One region of the Streptomyces sp. NPDC087906 genome, then DNA from elsewhere that is predicted to be linked to it. Evidence: riboswitches for the same ligand, from Rfam matches in the RefSeq annotation. Region 1 holds a riboswitch; the other holds the start of a gene.

Region 1 (5,483 bases):
ACCGGGACGGCGTGGCCGGGCGGCTCGCTGCCGCTGTGCCGGGCGCCCTTGACGACGACGACCGGTTTCGTGGCGGCCATCCGCCGGGCGAGCCGGGTGAACTTGCGCGGGTTGCCGAGCGATTCGAGGTACATGAGGACGACGTCGGTCTCCGGGTCCTCGTACCAGTACTGCAGGAACTCGTTGCCCGAGACGTCGGCGCGGTTGCCCGCCGAGACGAACGACGACAGACCGGCGCCGCGCCGGTGCAGACCGGAGAGCAGGGCGATGCCGATGGCGCCCGACTGGGTGAAGAGTCCGATACGGCCGCGGTGCGGCGACTGCGGTGTGAGGGAGGCGTTCAGCCGTACGTCGTCGGCGGTGTTGATGATCCCGAAGGCGTTGGGGCCGATGAGCCGCATCCCGTACGAGCGGGCCTGCCGCAGCAGGGCGCGCTGGCGCTCCCTGCCCCGGTCGCCGCTCTCGGCGTATCCGGCGGAGAGCACGACCACGCCCCGTACGCCGTGGGCGCCGCAGTCGGCGACGGCTTCCGGCACCCGGTCGGCGGGTACGGCGATGACGGCCAGGTCGACGGGGCCCTCGACGGCGGCGACCGAGCGCAGGGCGGGTACGCCGTCCAGCTCGCCCGCGTCGTCGGCGAAGGCGCTGTTGACCGCGTACGTACGACCCGTGTAGCCCGAGCCGAGGAGGTTGCGCAGGACGGTGCGGCCGACGCCGCCCGGTGTGCGGCTGGTGCCGACGACGGCCACGGATCCGGGGGCGAGCAGCCGCTGCACCGAGCGGGCCTCGGCCCGCTGCTCGCGACCGCGCTGGACGGCCAGCGACTCCGCGGTGGGTTCGAGGTCGAGGGTGAGGCGTACGGCGCCGTCCTCGAAGCTGCGCTTCTGGGTGAATCCGGCGTCCCGGAACACCTTGATCATCTTGTTGTTGGCGGGCAGCACCTCGGCGGCGAAGCGCCGGATACCGCGCTCGCGCGCGACGGCCGCGATGTGTTCGAGCAGCGCGGAGGCGACGCCGCGCCCCTGGTGGGCGTCCTGCACGAGGAAGGCGACCTCCGCCTCGTCGGCGGGCGCGGAGGCCGAGCGGCCCAGCTCGTCGATCCGGTCGTAGCGGACGGTCGCGATGAAGTCGCCGCCCACGGTGACGGCGAGTCCGACCCGGTCGACGTAGTCGTGGTGGGTGAACCGGTGCACGTCCTTGTCGGAGAGCCGGGGGTACGGCGCGAAGAAGCGGTAGTACTTGGACTCGTCGGAGACCTGCTCGTAGAAGCTCACCAGCCGTTCGGCGTCGTCGGCGGTGATGGGTCTGATCCGTGCGGTGCCTCCGTCGCGCAGCACCACGTCTGCTTCCCAGTGATCGGGGTACGCGTGATCCGACGGCGTCATAAGCCCAGCCTATGGCCTGGACCGCGGCGTACGCAGCGGTCGCGGCCGGTGGCGGGGCGGGGCACCCTGGGGCGGCAGAACCGTTTCGGCTGCACATGAGAGACTGGTCTAGACAACCTCTTGAGACTTGAAGGGCAACACCATGGCTGAGCGCCGCGTCAACGTCGGCTGGGCCGAGGGCCTGCACGCCCGCCCCGCATCCATCTTCGTCCGCGCCGCCACGGCCTCCGGCGTCCCCGTCACGATCGCGAAGGAAGGCGGCAGCCCGGTCAACGCCGCGTCCATGCTCGCCGTGCTGGGACTCGGTGCGCAGGGCGGCGAGGAGGTCGTGCTCGCATCCGACGCCGACGGCGCCGAGGCGGCGCTCGACCGGCTGTCGAAGCTGGTGGCCGAGGGGCTGGACGAGCTTCCCGAGACGGTCTGACCCGCTCGGCACGTCCGAAGCGTCCGTAGGAGAGCGGCGGGGGGGCCCCCGCCGGGGGGGGGGCCCCCCCCGCCCGGGGGGCGGCGGGCCGGCGGGGCGGCGCCCCCGCGCCCCGCGGCGCCCCCGGCGCGGCGGCGGCGGCACGCGGGGGGGGGGCGGGGGGGGGGGCCCCCCCCCCCCCCCCGCCCCCCCCCCCCCCCCCCCCCCCCCGGGGCGGGGGGGGGGGGGGGGCCCCCCCGGGGGGGGGCCCCCCCCCCCGCTTCCGTGTCCGCGTGCGCCCGCGTGTCGCCGCCGCCGCCGTCAGACGTGCACGCCGTGCTCGCGCAGATACGCCAGCGGGTCGACGTCCGTGCCGTACTCCTGGCTCGTCCTGGCCTCGAAGTGCAGATGCGGCCCGGTGGTGTTGCCGGTCGCTCCTGAGCGGGCGATCCGCTCCCCCGGCATGACGGACTGGCCGACCGAGACCTGGATCGAGGAGAGATGGCCGTACTGCGTGTACATGCCGTCGCGCATCCTGATCACCACGTTGTTGCCGTACGCGCCGCCCCAGCCCGCCTCCACGACGGTGCCGGCGCCGACGGCGACCACCTCGGTGCCGGTGGCGGCGTGGAAGTCGATGCCGGTGTGGCTGCCGGACGACCACAGCGCCCCGCCGCTCTCGTAGCCGGTGCTCACGTACGCGTGCGCGACCGGCGTCCGGAAGGCGTTCAGCCGCTTGCGCGCGGCGGCGCGTGCGGCGCGCTGCCTGGCCTCGCGCACCTCTTGGGCGCGCGCCTCCGCCTTCCGCTTCGCCTCGGCCTTGGCCGCGGCGACCCGCTTCGCCTGCTCGGCCGCCGCCCGCTGGGCCGTCGCCTGGGCGGCGATCGTGTCGCTGATGGAGTCGCCGATGACGATGGCCTGGGTGGTGGTGCTGCCCTGTCCTGCGGCCGGGCCCTCGGGCTCGGCGGCGAGCGCCTGGGAGGACAGTGCTCCGACGACTCCGCCGACGGTGAGCGTCGCGACGCCCGCCACGCTCAGGCTCCTGCGGGTGGGACGTCTGCGGGCACGGTGCTTCCCGGTGGGACGGGTGAACGCCATGGAGTGGCTGGTCCTTTCCTTCCTTCTCGCCTACCGGGTTAGCTGACGGGTTCGGAGCAGGAAGGTCTCCTACGGGCACCTCCGCGCGGTCGGCGAAGGCATCCGATTCACCCCAGGGACGTGGGTCCCCGGCTCCCCAGGCTCGCGCCTGACGGGGACTCGGCGATGGCTGCCCGATGCCGCGGTCGCGGCTGGTGACTGGCGGACAGCCCGACCGACGCTAAGCGGGCGGACTTCGCATCGCCAAAACCGCGCGGGCATTTGTAGCGCACACCACAGGGCAGAGCGGGCAAAAGGGAGAACCCCGGCCACCCGCACCGGGGTTCTCCCTTTCCATCGCTCGGCGTGCGGAGCGATCAGCCCGCGACGACCGTCACATCGCCGATACCGAGAGCCGTGACCGGCTCCTTGATCTGCGCGGCGTCACCGACGAGCACCGTGACGAGCCGGTCGACCGGGAACGCGTTCACGGCCGCCGCCGTCGCCTCGACCGTGCCCGTCTCGGCCAGCCGCGCGTACAACTGCGCCTGGAAGTCGTCCGGGAGGTGCTGCTCGACCTGGTCGGCCAGCGTCCCGGCGACGGACGCGGCCGTCTCGTACTTCAGCGGGGCGACCCCGACCAGGTTCTGCACGGCGACATCCCGCTCGGCCTCGGTGAGGCCGTCGGCGGCGAGGGTGCGCAGCACCGTCCAGAGGTCGTCCAGCGCCGGGCCCGTGGACTCCGTGTCCACCGAACCGCTGATGGCGAGCATCGCGGCGCCCGTACCGTCGGCGGCCGAGCGCAGCACCTGGCCGAACGCCCGTACGCCGTACGTGTAGCCCTTCTCCTCGCGCAGCACCCGGTCGAGCCGGGAGGTCAGCGTGCCGCCCAGGCAGTACGTGCCGAGCACCTGGGCCGGCCAGACGCGGTCGTGCCGGTCGGCGCCGATGCGGCCGATCAGCAACTGCGTCTGCACGGCGCCCGGACGGTCCACGATCACGACGCGGCCCGTGTCGTCGGCGCTGATCGGCGGAACCGGGCGCGGCTCGGCCGTGTTGCCGGTCCAGTCGCCGAGGCTGTCGGCGAGCACCTGGTCCAGATCGACGCCGGTGAGGTCCCCCACGACCACGGCGGTGGCCGTGGCCGGGCGGACGTACGCGTCGTAGAAGGCGCGCACGGCCGCCGCGTCGATCCGTTCGACCGTCTCCTCGGTGCCCTGGCGCGGCCGGGACATCCGCAGGGAGGCGGGGAACAGCTCCCTGGAGAGCTGCTTGGCGGCGCGGCGGCCCGGGTTGGCCGTCTCGTGCGGGATCTCGTCGAGGCGGTTGCGGACCAGCCGCTCGATCTCGCTGTCCGCGAAGGCGGGGGCGCGCAGCGCCTCGGCGACCAGGCCGAGCGCCTTGGGCAGCCGGGAGACCGGCACTTCGAGGGAGACCCGGACGCCGGGGTGGTCGGCGTGCGCGTCGAGCGTGGCGCCGCAGCGCTCCAGCTCGGCGGCGAACTCCTCGGCCGAGTGCTTGTCGGTGCCCTCGGACAGGGCGCGCGCCATGATCGTGGCGATGCCGTCGAGCCCTTCAGGCTCGGCGTCGAGCGGCGCGTCGAGGCAGATCTCGACGGCCACCACCTGCTGTCCCGGGCGGTGGCAGCGCAGCACCGTCAGACCGTTGGCCAGGGCGCCGCGTTCGGGCGCGGGGAAGGCCCAGGGCCTGGCTTCGCCGGCCGTCGGCCGCGGGTGGAACTCCATGGTCGCGGCAGCCTCGGTCACTTGTCCGCCCCTTCGTGCTCGGTCTCTTCGGTGGCCGCTTCGCCGGCGGACTCTTCGGCGGACTCTTCGGCGGCGAGGGGTTCGTACACCAGCACCGCCCTGTTGTCGGGGCGCAGTCGCGCCGCCGCGACGGCCTTCACCTCGGCCGCCGTGATGTCCAGGACCCGGGTCACCGCGGTCAGGGCGAGCTGCGGGTCGCCGAACAGCACGGCGTACCTGCACAGTTCGTCGGCGCGCCCGGCGACCGTACCGAGCCGGTCCAGCCATTCGCGCTCCAACTGCGCCTGCGCGCGCTCCATCTCCTCGTCGGTCGGGCCCTCTTCGGCGAGGCGGGCCAGCTCCTCGTCGACGGCGGACTCGATCTGCGGGATCTCCACACCGCCGGACGTCTTGACGTCCAGCCAGCCGAGCGACGGCGCGCCGGCCAGGCGCAGCAGGCCGAAGCCGGCGGCGACGGCCGTACGGTCCCTGCGGACCAGGCGGTTGTGCAGCCGGGACGACTCGCCGCCGCCGAGGACGGTGAGCGCCAGGTCGGCGGCGTCGCACTCGCGCGTGCCGTCCTGCGGCAGCCGGTACGCGGCCATCAGCGCACGGGCCGGCACCTCTTCCTGGATCTCCTCGCGCAACTGCTCGCCGATGATGTCGGGGAGCGTGCCGTCGCGGGGCGGCTTCTTGCCGTCGTGCGAGGGGATCGAGCCGAAGTACTTCTCGACCCAGGCGAGCGTCTGCTCCGGGTCGATGTCGCCGACGACCGACAGCACCGCGTTGTTGGGCGCGTAGTTCGTACGGAAGAACGCACGCGCGTCGTCGAGCGTCGCCGCGTCCAGGTCGGCCATCGAGCCGATGGGGGTG
Region 2 (5,483 bases), on a different contig from region 1:
CCCGGCGCAGCTCGCGCCGGGCCGCTTCGTCTGCGGCGACCACCGCGCCACCGGATCCGTCCAGGGCGCACTGGCCTCCGGCGCGCGGGCGGCCCGTGAGGTCCTGCGCGAACTGCGTCCTTAGGTCGCCGTCCGCGCGCAACCGGTCACGGCGCCGCCGGCGCCGCACCGGCCGCCGGCTGCGGGCCGTACGCGGTCAGGAAGCGGTTGCGGAACGTGTCCATCCGCCAGACCGGGGCGTGCGGGCCGGGCCGCAGACCGTCCTGCCAGCCCCACGGGGCGATCTTGTCGAGGACGGCCGGGTCATGGGCCACGATCGCGATCGGCACGTCCCGGCTCGCGTGGTCACCCGCGACCTTCGGGATGGGCTGGTGGTCGCCGAGGAAGACCAGCACGGTGTTGTCGTGGCCGTACTTGGCCACGTACGACACGAGGCTGTTCACCGAGTACTCGACGGAGTCCGCGTAGTCGCCCCGGACCTCGGGCCTGCCGCGCAGCACGGCGCGCGGGTCCTTGCCGGCCGCGTGGATGGCGTCGTACACGGAGCCGTCCCCGACCTGGTCCCAGCCGACCGACGTGGGGAGCGGGGCCCACGGGTTGTGGCTGGAGGTGAGGATGATCTCCGACATCAGCGGCTTGGGGCCCGGTGTGCCGTGTTCGAGCCGCTCGAAGGACGACAGGACGAACTGGTCGGGCATCCGGGACCAGCCGAAGGACGGGCCCTGGTAGCCGAGCTGCCGGGAGTCGTAGATGTTGTCCAGGCCGAAGAACTTCCCCTCCGGCCAGGCCCGGGTGACCCCCGGCATGATCCCGACCGTCCGCCACGCGTCGGCACGCTGGAAGGCGCCGGTGAGTGTCATCCGGTCGCCGGAGGTGACGGTCTCGTAGCTGCGCTGGTTGGTGATCCACAGCCCGGACAGGAACGTGGAGTGCGCCAGCCAGCTCCCGCCGCCCGCCGTCGGCGAGGTGAGGAACGCGCTGCGGGAGGAGAACCCGGCCGCGCGCAGCTTGCTCGTGTTCTCCGCCAGCATCGCGTCGATCTGCGGCGCCATCGACGGATCCTCGACCGCGCTGCGGCCGTAGCTCTCGATGAAGGCGAAGATGACGTCCTTGCCGCGCAGCCCGGTGAGCAGTTGGTCGGGCGGCGTCTTGCCGAAGGGGTCGACGGCCGCGGCTTTGGCGAGCTGCCGCTCGTCCCGCAGACTGTCGCGCGCCTGCTTCACATGGCTGTAGACCAGCTCGCCGGTGCTCCGGGACGCCACCGGCGCCCCGGCGAGCTGCGTACCGAGCGCGGCGCAGATGATCCACGCGACGCCGAGGACCGCGGTGGTGCCGAGCGTGGCCCTGGTGTCGCGGACCACGGGACGGCTCACCCTGAGCACCGCGAGCGGCATGAGGACGAGCACGGCGGCGACGATCAGGATGACCCCGATCACGGCGCCGACGGCGAGCGCCTGGCCGCCCGAGTCCCGCAGGAACGCCTCGGCGTCGTCGAACAGGAACCAGTCGAGCCGCGCGTCGAACGGCCGGTCCAGCTCGTTGTAGAAACCTATGTCGAGGAACTTGAGGATGGTCACAAGACCGAGGGCCACCCCGGCGGCGATCGCCACCACCCGCCGCGCCCGCTGCGGCAGGAACGGCAGTACGGCCGCGCCGACCAAGCCCTCCACCGGGATCCGGAGGAAGGCGGAGACGGTGGGATCCGTGAGGTTGTTCGGCAGCAGCAGCGCGAGGAGGACGAGCACGGCGGCGAGCCCGGTGAGCACCAGCGCCGCAGCTCGGGCGACGCCGGGGCGCCTCTCCCGCCAGGTGCCGGAAGCCCCGGCCCCGGGAGTGCCGGCGCCTGGTGTGTCGGCGCCTGGTGTGTCGGGGGAGCCGTCGACAGGGCCGTCGGGGCCGGGGTTCCCCTTCTCGCCGGTCTTGTCCGTGTCCGGCAGTTGACGAGACTTCATGAAGGGCGACAACCCAAGTTCCTTCCGCGCGAGGCCCGGTGGTGACATCGCGGACCAGGCACAGAGGGTCGGGGCCGCAGACTGGTGTACGGCCCAGCGATGCGTTTCGTTCAACGCACGACTGCGGAAATCACGGTCACGCGGCAGGGCCGCGAGCGGCGGTCCCGGCCGTCCGTCAGCTCAACCCGCGAACCGGGGGAGCCACTTCACCCGGTAGTCGGCGTGTCCCGCGTGCTCGGCCGCGATCTGCCGGACGACGAACCCCAGGCCGACCGCGCGCCCGGAGGGGAAATCGCGGGCGGGGCGGTCCACGTCCAACTCGGCGACCTCGGCGTACTCACCGAGGAGCACCCGGGTGGTCTCGATGCGGCGGAGGGTCTGCGCCGGGTCCTGGTGGGCGATGTGCCGGTCGTAGCCGTAGTCCTTCATGCTGAAGGCGATCGGGCCCGTCGTGCTGTGGACCTCGCCCGGCCGCTCCGGCGGGCAGCGCCACGTGTCGCCGCCACCGCCCCGCGCGATCTGCTCCTCCTCGTCCAGCCGGGCCCGGACGAAGGCGATCAGTGCGTCGTTCTCGTTCACGCGTCTTGCTCCTCGAAACGGCCCGTCCAGAGCTGTCAGTGGGCTTGGCGGGCTGGGACGGCCGTCAGGAAGGATACCCCCGCGCGGCAACGGCACTTGCCTCACCGGCGACCGCACGAACACCGCCCATATGGGCGATTTGACGGTATTAACCGTCACGTCCGTATAGCCACCGAAAAAGCAACTTGTCGCCCCCCGTTCCTCGTTGAAGCGCGCGGTTGCGCCATATCTCCGTGATGTGTGTCACGTAAGGACATGTCGGTCGGGAGAGCGGTCCGCTGCCATTTCCCTCGCACAGAAGGAAAGTTGAGTTCTCGAACGTCCTGCGGGTAACGGGATTGCCGCTCCTTCGCATTCCTGATTCGAGATGTTTCTGTAATGCGGGACTTGTTCCGGCCGACTGTTGTCGCTTACGTTCACGTCACTCCGGGTGGACCGCCTAATCCTGCCGCCGTCCGGAAAACCCAATCCCACTCACTTACGGCAGGAGCGGGGGAACCAAGGTAAGCCGCCGGTCCTCATCCAGGACCGGCTAGGGGTGAAGTCGCATTCAGGTGCGGCCGGACATCTCCAGTCCGAACCCGACAGCTCACCTCGTAGGCGACGGAGAGGAATTAGTCATGCCCAGGAAGCACCGTCGTCCCCGTACCGGCCGGCTCACCCGACGCCTTATCGCATTCGGTACGGGTGGTGCGGCGCTCACCATTCCGCTGGTGGCCGCCACCACCGCCACAGCGGCGCCGTCCGTACACAGCTCGGCCGTCGCATCGGCAGTGAAGTCGGCGCCCGCGTCCGTCGTGGCCGCCAAGAAGGCCGCTTCGAGGACGTACTCCGTGGTCCACGGCGACTCGCTCGCCAAGATCGCCCGCAGCCACTCGCTGAGCGGTGGCTGGAAGAAGCTCTACCAGGACAACCGGCAGGCCGTCGGCGACAACCCGTCGCTGATCCACCCCGGTCTCAAGCTGACCCTGGGCGGCAAGGCCGCGTCGAAGCCGGCCGCGACGACCGCCGCCAAGAGCGCGAGCAGGACCGCCGTCAAGGCCGCTCCGAAGGCCGAGGCCAAGCCGGCCGCGGCCGCCGCCGCCCCCTCGGCGTCCGGCAAGAGCGCCCAGGGCGGTACGAGCACCACCCCGATCGAGACGGCGGCGAAGTCGTACACCAACGACCTGGACGGCTGGATCAAGGAGTCGCTGGACATCATGGCCGCCCACGGCATCCCGGGCAGCTACGACGGCATCTACCGCAACATCATGCGGGAGTCGTCCGGCAACCCGGCGGCCATCAACAACTGGGACTCGAACGCCGCCGCGGGCACGCCGTCCAAGGGGCTGCTGCAGGTCATCGACCCGACGTTCCAGGCGTACCACGTGGACGGCACGTCCATGGACAGCTACGACCCGGTGGCCAACATCACCGCCGCGTGCAACTACGCGGCTGCCACCTACGGCTCGATCGACAACGTGAACGGTCCCTACTGACCGGACCTTCACCCACCCGACGGGCCCACTCCGGCCGGACGACGCACACGTCCGGCGGGGGTGGGTCCGTTCGGCATGCTGGGGATGCGGCGCGTCACGCAGGCGCCGACACGGCGCGCACCGGTGCGTCCGCTGCCCCGGCCGAGCCCGGCCATCGCGTAGCCGATGCTGCCGAAGGCGATCAGGGTGAGCAGCAGGGCGAGGGTCCAGAAGAGCATCGCCGGGCCTCCGGGTCTCGGAGCGGGGCGTGACTCCTGCCCGCGGTGGGACGCATCGGCAACGATGCGCAGAGTGCGATCCCTGCGGACGATAGCCCGTCGGGCCGTTTCTGAACAGGCGTCAAGTCGCCATCCGCCACGCCCTCCGGGCCCGGCGCAGACCCGACGTGCCGGCTCGGCCGAATGAACGGCGGGGAAACGGCATCCGTCGTGTCGAAGTCATATTTACGTACAACCTTCTAGGGTGTGGATGAATCTCACTCGGTGACCGCCGCTGTTGACGAGGGAGCCCGAATGCTGAAAGTGAGCATAGTGATTCCGGTTTACAACGCCGGAGAGCATCTGGACCGCTGCGCCGCATCACTGACCGGCCAGAGCCTCGGATCCGACGCCTACGAGATTCTCTACGTGAACGACGGGTCGACGGACGATTCGGCCGATCGGCTGCACCGGCTCGCCGCCCGCCACCCGCATGTGCGCGTCCACCATCAGGAGAACTCCGGCTGGCCCGGCAAACCCCGCAACGTCGGCGTGCGACTGGCCCGCGGCAAGTACGTGCAGTTCGTGGACCAGGACGACGAACTCGCCCCGGAGTCGCTGGAACGCCTGGTCAGACTGGGGGAGCGGAACGACTCGGACATCGTGCTCGGCAAGATGTACGGCACGATGACGGGACCGAGCAACGTGTTCAAGCGGACCGTCGAGCGCTGCACGGTCAAGGACGCGCCGCTGATCGAGAGTTTGACGCCGCACAAGATGTTCCGAAGATCCTTTCTGCTGGATCACGGCATCACATTCCCCGAAGGGCGCGTCCGGCTCGAAGACCAGCTCTTCATGGCGCGCGCGTACACCCGCGCGCGAACCGTCTCCATTCTCGGCGACTATCCGACCTACCGCTGGGTCCGCCGGGCGGACGGCGGCAACAGCAGCAGCGGCGCCACGACGGCCGACACGTATTACCGCCATCTGCGGCACGTTGTCGACGCCATCAAGGAGGGCACCGAACCGGGGGAGTTGCGCGACAGACTGCTACGGCGCTCCTATCGGGTGGAATTACTCCGACCGGTGACCGAGCCGCGCGTTCTGCAACGGACCGGGACTCAACTGCGCACGTATTTCGATGTCGTTCGGCGGATGGCGCTTGAATGTTTCCCACCGGGGGTCAGAGAGGGAATGCCGGCCGTCGGAGGACTGCGGGCCACCCTGCTGGAGGAGGGCCGGCTGGAATCCCTTGTCGAACTCGCCCGGCGCACCGG

What was found. Region 1 has a riboswitch for cyclic di-AMP ahead of ACZ63I_RS13110 (M23 family metallopeptidase). Riboswitches for the same ligand answer to the same signal wherever they lie in the genome.
Region 2: another riboswitch for cyclic di-AMP. It lies ahead of ACZ63I_RS07015 (LysM peptidoglycan-binding domain-containing protein); the one in region 1 lies ahead of ACZ63I_RS13110 (M23 family metallopeptidase).

Annotation. Positions count from the first base shown of each region.
Region 1 is NZ_JBVJLC010000003.1:831,065-836,547, forward strand. It holds gene ACZ63I_RS13100 (bifunctional acetate--CoA ligase family protein/GNAT family N-acetyltransferase) at 1-1,385, opposite strand, end outside; gene ACZ63I_RS13105 (HPr family phosphocarrier protein) at 1,528-1,809, shown strand; gene ACZ63I_RS13110 (M23 family metallopeptidase) at 2,110-2,886, opposite strand; cyclic di-AMP (ydaO/yuaA leader) riboswitch at 2,900-3,061, opposite strand; gene ACZ63I_RS13115 (M16 family metallopeptidase) at 3,243-4,610, opposite strand; gene ACZ63I_RS13120 (M16 family metallopeptidase) at 4,628-5,483, opposite strand, start outside.
Region 2 is NZ_JBVJLC010000002.1:376,585-382,067, reverse strand. It holds gene ACZ63I_RS07030 (NAD(P)/FAD-dependent oxidoreductase) at 1-124, shown strand, start outside; gene ACZ63I_RS07025 (LTA synthase family protein) at 147-1,952, opposite strand; gene ACZ63I_RS07020 (DUF6221 family protein) at 2,133-2,531, opposite strand; cyclic di-AMP (ydaO/yuaA leader) riboswitch at 2,983-3,149, shown strand; gene ACZ63I_RS07015 (LysM peptidoglycan-binding domain-containing protein) at 3,152-4,009, shown strand; gene ACZ63I_RS07010 (hypothetical protein) at 4,018-4,227, opposite strand; gene ACZ63I_RS07005 (glycosyltransferase family 2 protein) at 4,522-5,483, shown strand, end outside.